DNA from 3 places in the Gordonia sp. SID5947 genome. Region 1 is predicted to be linked to each of the others. Evidence: predicted binding sites of a transcription regulator. Region 1 holds the regulator's gene; each other region holds the start of a gene.
The links. Region 1 encodes LexA, which represses DNA repair genes until DNA is damaged. Its sites were predicted from a motif close to CGAACANNTGTTCG; they were not measured.

Region 1 (2,267 bases):
CTCGATCGGGCCGAGGCCCCGACGGCAGACGAACAGACGGAGTTGTATCGCGAGGTGATCGACGCGTTCGCCGATCGGAAAGTCGTGATCCGCACACTCGACGCCGGGTCCGACAAACCGCTCACGTTCGTGACACAGGCCCATGAGGCCAATCCCGCATTGGGGGTGCGAGGCAATCGGATCACCATCGACCATCCCGAGGTCCGCGCCACGCAGCTCGACGCGATCGCGGCGGCTGCGCAGCAGAGTGGAGCAACGCCGTGGGTGATGGCCCCGATGATCGCATCCGCTTCCGAGGCAGCGGAATTCGCCGACGAGGTGCGTCGGCGCGGACTGGTGGCGGGGGTCATGGTCGAGGTGCCGGCCGCCGCGATCCTGGCCCCGCGATACTGGCGGAGGTCGACTTCGTGTCCATCGGCACGAACGATCTGACGCAGTACACGATGGCGGCCGATCGGATGTCGGCCGAACTTGCCGCCCTGACGGATCCGTGGCAGCCGGCGGCACTGTCGCTGATCGACATGGTTGCCCGCGCCGGCCAGGCCGCAGGCAAGCCGGTCGGGGTGTGCGGGGAGGCGGCCGCCGATCCGCTGTTGGCGTGTGTGCTCGTCGGTATGGGCGTCAGCTCCCTGTCCGCGGCACCCGCGGCCGCGGCGCCGGTGGGCGCGCGCCTCTCGGAGGTGACCCTCGAGCAGTGCCGGTCGGCGGCTGCCGCGGTACTGCAGACCGCCGATCCCGCAACCGCCCGGGCCGCGGCGGCGGCGGCGTTAGCCAGCTGACCCTATACGCGCCGCATGACGGTGACGACCTTGCCGAGGATTGCGGCCTCGTCGCCCGGGATGGGATCGAACAGATCGTTGTGCGGCATGAGCCAGACGTGACCGTCCTTGCGCTTGAACGTCTTCACGGTCGCCTCGCCGTCGATCATGGCCGCGACGATGTCGCCGTTCTCGGCGACGTTCTGCTGGCGGACCACCACCCAGTCACCGTCGCAGATCGCGGCGTCGATCATCGATTCGCCGACGACGCGCAACAGGAACAGGGATCCCTCGCCCACCAGTTCCCGAGGTAAGGGGAACACGTCCTCGACGGCCTGCTCGGCCAGGATCGGCCCTCCGGCGGCGATACGTCCGAGTACGGGCACGAAGGTCGGCGTCGGCAACTCCTGACCATCCGCGAGCCCGGCGGCCGCGCCGCCCGGCGGGGTGTGGTCGCCGTCCTGGATGTTGACCGCACGGGGACGGTTGTGATCGCGCTTGAGCAGGCCCTTGCGCTCGAGCGTACGGAGCTGGTGGGCCACCGACGACGTCGACGTCAGTCCGACCGCGTCGCCGATCTCGCGGATGCTCGGCGGATAGCCCCGGTCCCGCACGGACTGACGGATGAATTCGAGGACCCCGCGCTGCCGGGGGGTGAGTGCGGCCTCGGCGACCTCGGGATCCGCGACGACCGGTGCCGGATCCGACGACCCGTCGGGGGTACCTGCGGCCTCGTGGATCCCGCGGGAGGCTCCACGCCGCCCGCCGACCTTGTCGCTCATCGCTGAGTCCTTCCTGTCGGCTGCCGTCTCGTCGGCGGTCGCCGGAATCGAGTTCGTCTCGCAAAATTGCTGGTCGATCGATCTGTCTCAGGCCCGAGGTTAACCGAACCGGCCGAGAGGTTCAAACATTTGTTCGACGCGTGTCGGGACTTTGTCGGAGCATCGTGCTACTAATCGAACATGCGTTCCATCGAACATGTGATCGAGGGAACGGCCGATTCGGATCCCAGGAGGACACGATGAGCACAGCCACCTTGACCCGCGAGGCACCGACCCGCGAGACGCCGAACCGCGAGACGCCCGTCGGCCGGACGTCGCGCAGGGGAGCCCCGCACCGTGAGTCGCCGATCGTCGCCCCGCGACGACCGGTCACGTCGGCAGGCCGCGCGCATCCTCGCCGTGCCGCACGCGTCGAGCCGACCCGTCCGGGAGACGGGCGTCCGGCCGGGCGCCGGGGGGAGGGCGCCCGGCTCGCCGGCACCAGGTGTGCGGCACCGGCAGGCGAACGGCGTGTGTATGCCCGCAGGCGCGCGGCCGCCCTGGCGGTGCTGGTCGGGAGTGCGCTTGCCGCACTCGTCTGGGTCGTCGCGATCGTGGGATCGAATTACGCCGCGTCCGTCGCACCCGAGCCGGTCGGTACCGAGGTGGTGCATGTGCGTCAGGGTGACTCCCTGAGTTCGATCGCCGATCGCGTGGCGCCGGACATGCCTCGCCAGTCGGTCATCGA
Region 2 (2,267 bases), 2.4 Mb from region 1:
CCGCCCCGACCACGTGCGTCGACTACTGGATCTCGGCTTCCGCAAACTGCGGGGACGCGACGGAGATCATGTCGTCGACACCGGTAAACGCCAGGTCGACCGGATGGCATCGATCGTCGTGACAGCGCTGCGTGAGGTGTGGGCCGTGGTGCATCCCGAGTTCCTCCGAGCGCCGCACGGGGTGTCGATGCCGGCCGAACCCACCATCGAACTGGCCACTCTCGCCCACGACTCGACGCACCTGCTGAGCCTGGTCATGGAGACCCTGGAAGAGTTCACCGGCGTGCCTGTGCACGTCGACCGCCACGGTGAGATCCCGCTGCCGACCGATCCGGTCAAGTCATGGCTGCGCGCGAATCACGACACCGCCTCGATCGAGTGCTACACGATCCTCGCCGACCACGTGACGAGTTCCGGTGCAGCGGATTTCGTCGCCGCCAACGGCAGGCGATGGCCAGGGATCTGCCTGTCCATCGAGGACGGGCGCGTCCACGCGTCGCACCGTGTCGAGTGTTCGGCGTATCATCCGGCCAATTTCTTTGCCGGCCTGGAGATCTGGGACTCATTCATCCGCGAGTCCGCATCTGAGATCGAGGACCGCTGCCGCCGGGCGTGTCAACGGCCGGAGCCGGTGCACCGCGGTGAGATGCCCACCGGCCTCGACGGGGTGCTCGATCTGGTCGACGGCGACTCCGACGCGGACGGATTGACCGTCGCTGCACTGTGCCGCTACGACGAAGCGACCATCCGACGGTATCTGCGTCATTGCGCCCAGCAGTCGAGGCGATGCCGCGGTGACGAACGGGCGTGTCGACATGTCGGCGATGCAGCCCAGGCCGAGCGCCGGGCCGAGGAGGCCCGCGAGTGGCGCCACGTCATCAGATGCCTCGGGACGGCATTGCGCGCCCTCGACGACACACCCCACCGCGGGCATCCGGAGGAATCCGGTCACGAACACACCACCTGACCGCTGCGGTCGGGCGCCCCCCACGTCGTGATCGTGCCGACTCTCAGGGCCTCGGCAGCTTGCGATGCAATGGGTTTCGGCTACAGCCCGGAGCAGGCCCAGCTATTCCGACGCCATCTTCGAGTCCGGTCGCGCCTTCCAAAGGAGGGTCCGGTCACCATCGATCCAGGAATGGGCGCACCGACTGCCAGTTTCCGGTAGAGCCGCCCAGAGCGCGTGACTCATGTGACTCCTGTCCACTGGCGTCTACAACGGTCCACTGCTGTTCACTGGTGGTACCCGAAAAATGTTGCAGTAGCGCAATATTGGGCTTGACTCGAACACCCGTTCGAGTATTGTGGAGGCATGAGAACAGCCGGGGAACTCACCACCACCGTCACCGACGCCGTGGGCGAACTACGGTTCGACGCAGATCTCGGTGCGCGCGACGCCGTCGAGGCGATGCGAGAACTGCTCACCGCACGCAGCCAGATCGACCACCGCGCCGCCGTCCTCGCAGGCATCCTCGACCGGCTCGGGGTCGCGAGAGACCACGGACGGTCGACACGAGAACTGTTGATCGTCATGGGCTTGGCACCGTCGACGGCACAACGATTCATACGCGTAGCGGCCGGCCTCGAGCTGCTCCCGACGCTCGATGCCCACGCCGCCGACGGTGCCGTCTCCGGCGAGCACACCGACGCGATCGTGCGCGGCATCAACCACATCGCGACCCGCTCACCGGAACCGATCGACCCCACACTGCGTCATAACCATGTGACAGATCTCCTCGGACACCACTTCTCCGGCGCCACACCTGCCGAGATCATGGACCGCGCACGCACCCTGGGCAACCAGATCGCCGCCGCGACACCAGACGCTCTGCCCGCAGCCGAAGATCGAGTCCTCAACACTCTCGACCACGGCACAGCCGACGACGGCCGCCTCCGAGTACGCGCCGACCTCGACGCCGAAGTCGGCGAAAAGTTCCGGGCAGCCATCGAGGAACTGGCCACTCCCCGACCCGAACCCGATGGATCACCGGATGCCCGCTCCACCCCGCGTCGCCAAGCCGATGCACTCGAAGCGCTACTCGACATCGCAGCCCGCGGCGCGGGCGATGCGGCCTCCGCCCCCGCATCCAGATGCTGTTGACCGTGCCCGCCGACGCCCCCACCGACACGACGCTGGAGTTCATGGGTTCGATCACGGAGGCCACGATGCGCGCTCTGGCCTGCGACATGTCGGTCACCACCGTGGTCGTCGACGGCGAACGGGTACCACTCGACGTCAGCCGCGAAAAGCGGTTCTTCCCATCCCA
Region 3 (2,267 bases), 980 kb from region 1:
ACGCCGTTTGTGGCGTCGGGACGTCCGAGCTTTCCGTAGTGCTGTGGCGTCGAGCTCGACGAGCCGAGAGCGGAGCTACCGGCGTCGAGGAGATCAGAGCTGCCCGAGCCCGAGCTGCCTGCTCCCGCGCTGCCGAACAACGTGTCCAGCGGACCGGCGGTCGCCGGGGAGGCCGCGGTGGCGATCGCGGCGGTGGCAAGGATGGCGGCGGCAGCGGACTTCTTGATCATGTTTCTCATTTCGGCTCGGCCCCGGGGCGGTGACAACGCTCCCGATTCAACCACCTGACCAGGATGGGGACGGTGATGGGTGCGGCCGATGCCCGGTCTGTCCGATCGGTGCTACCAGACGCCCGGCGGACGGAACTGCACGCTGATCCGGGGGCCGACGCCGGGCGACTTCGGTATTGCGTGCTCCCACGTCCGTTGACAGCTGCCGCCCATCACCAGCAGATCTCCCGGGCCGACCATGAACCGCAGTGAGGCACCGCCGCCGCGGGGACGCAACATCAATGGTCGAGGGGCGCCGAGCGAGAGGATCGCCACCATCGTGTCCTCGGACGATCCTCGCCCGATCCGGTCACCGTGCCAGGCGACGCTGTCGGAGCCATCGCGGTACAGACAGAGGCCGGCGGTGGCGAACCCTTCGGGAAGTTCGTCGCGGTAATGCCGCGAGAGCCGGTCGCGCGCATCGCGGAGCAACGGGTCGGGGAACGAATCGCCGTCGAGGTAGGTCGCGACCAGGCGCGGGACGTCGACGACGCGGTCGTACATCCGGCGCCGCTCGGTGCGCCACGCCGCGGTTGCGCGGAGGGTGTCGAACAGGAGATCGGAACCGGAGATCCACCCAGGACGGAGATCGACCCACGCGCCGTCGGAGAGCACGCGCCGCGTGGAGGTGTCGTCCAGATCTCCCACTGTCGTCTCGTCGCACTGCTGATCGAAAAGCGACCCCTGTATGCCCGCGGCCATGCGCACAGCCTACCGCACGATGCGAACAGATGTTCGATGATCTGTGACGCCGTGGCCCACACCCGAGGCGTCCGCCACAATTGTCCGTTTCAGGTGGCGAAAACGCGCATCTTTCAGTATCCAGTAACAAGTGGCATCCACTAACACTTTTTGGGGCCCCGAGCGAACACACCGATGTGAAGGGAAGACGATGGCGTCGATGTTGTACCGAGTCGGGAGGTTCTCCTTCCGGCACAAGTGGTGGGTGATCGCAGTCTGGCTGCTCGCCGCTGTGACCGTCTCCGGCCTCGTGGGTGCCCTGAGCCCGAAGTTCGCGAAGGACTTCAGCCTGCCAGGTACCGATTCCGGAACCGCGACGTCACAGGTCGAGAAGTACTTCCCGGAGGTGATGAAGCAGCAGTCGCAGGCGTCGACCAGTGTGTTGGTGGCTGCCGACGACGGGCTGGCCGCACACTCGTCGCAGATCGATGCGCTTGTCGCGGATCTGCACGAACTGCCCGAACTCACCGACCGCACGACCGTGGTGAACCCGATGACGGTGGCCAAGGCGCAACCGGCGCTCGCCTCTGCCGTCCTCGGCGACGACGGCAAGGTCGGTCTGATCCAGGTTCGCCAGAACATCGAGCTCCTCGACCTGACGGTCGACGAGAAGGAGCAACTGAAGGAGATCCTCGCCGACCACCGGGGCGGGGGACTACAGGTCGAGGCGACCGGGTCGCTCATGCAGGTCCAGGAGGCGGGCGGCAAGGCCGAGATGATCGGTTTCGCCGTGGCCTTCGTCGTGATGATCGTCGCCTTCGGCGCGCTCGTCGCCGCGTTCATCCCGCTGGTGACCGGCCTGATCGGGGTGATGATCACGATCATGCTGCTGACCCTCGGGGCCGAGTTCATGAGCATCAACCAGACGGCCACCGGGATCGTCACGATGCTCGGCATCGCCGTCTCGATCGACTATGCGCTCTTCATCGTGTCGCGTTATCGCAGTGAACGAAAGCGCGGAGGTGCCGCCGCAGATGCGGCCGGCCGGGCGGTCGGCACGGCCGGGTCCGCGGTGGTGTTCGCCGGGCTCACCGTCATCATCGCGGTGGTGGCGCTGATGGTCGTCGGGATCCCGCTGATCACTCAGATGGGTATGGGCGCCGCGGTCGCCGTGGCTGTTGCGGTTCTCGCCGCCCTGACACTGATCCCGGCGTTGCTCGGCGCCGTCGGCCGGTTCGCCTTCGCCCCCCGCATCCCGTGGATCAGACACGCCGAACCGTCCGACACCGCCGAGACCCTCGGCGTGCGGTTCGGCCG

Region 2: a site for LexA is predicted at 1,285-1,298, ahead of GTV32_RS23585 (DUF222 domain-containing protein). Genes of this name have one in related genera too.
Region 3: a site for LexA is predicted at 994-1,007, ahead of GTV32_RS10140 (alpha-ketoglutarate-dependent dioxygenase AlkB). Genes of this name have one in related genera too.

Annotation. Positions count from the first base shown of each region.
Region 1 is NZ_WWHU01000001.1:1,210,556-1,212,822, reverse strand. It holds partial or broken gene ptsP (phosphoenolpyruvate--protein phosphotransferase) at 1-779, shown strand, start outside; gene lexA (transcriptional repressor LexA) at 782-1,540, opposite strand; gene GTV32_RS05620 (LysM peptidoglycan-binding domain-containing protein) at 1,780-2,267, shown strand, end outside.
Region 2 is NZ_WWHU01000001.1:3,640,089-3,642,355, reverse strand. It holds gene GTV32_RS16605 (hypothetical protein) at 1-967, shown strand, start outside; gene GTV32_RS23585 (DUF222 domain-containing protein) at 1,313-2,101, shown strand; gene GTV32_RS23580 (HNH endonuclease signature motif containing protein) at 2,104-2,267, shown strand, end outside.
Region 3 is NZ_WWHU01000001.1:2,188,004-2,190,270, reverse strand. It holds gene GTV32_RS10145 (hypothetical protein) at 1-230, opposite strand, end outside; gene GTV32_RS10140 (alpha-ketoglutarate-dependent dioxygenase AlkB) at 342-971, opposite strand; gene GTV32_RS10135 (MMPL family transporter) at 1,162-2,267, shown strand, end outside.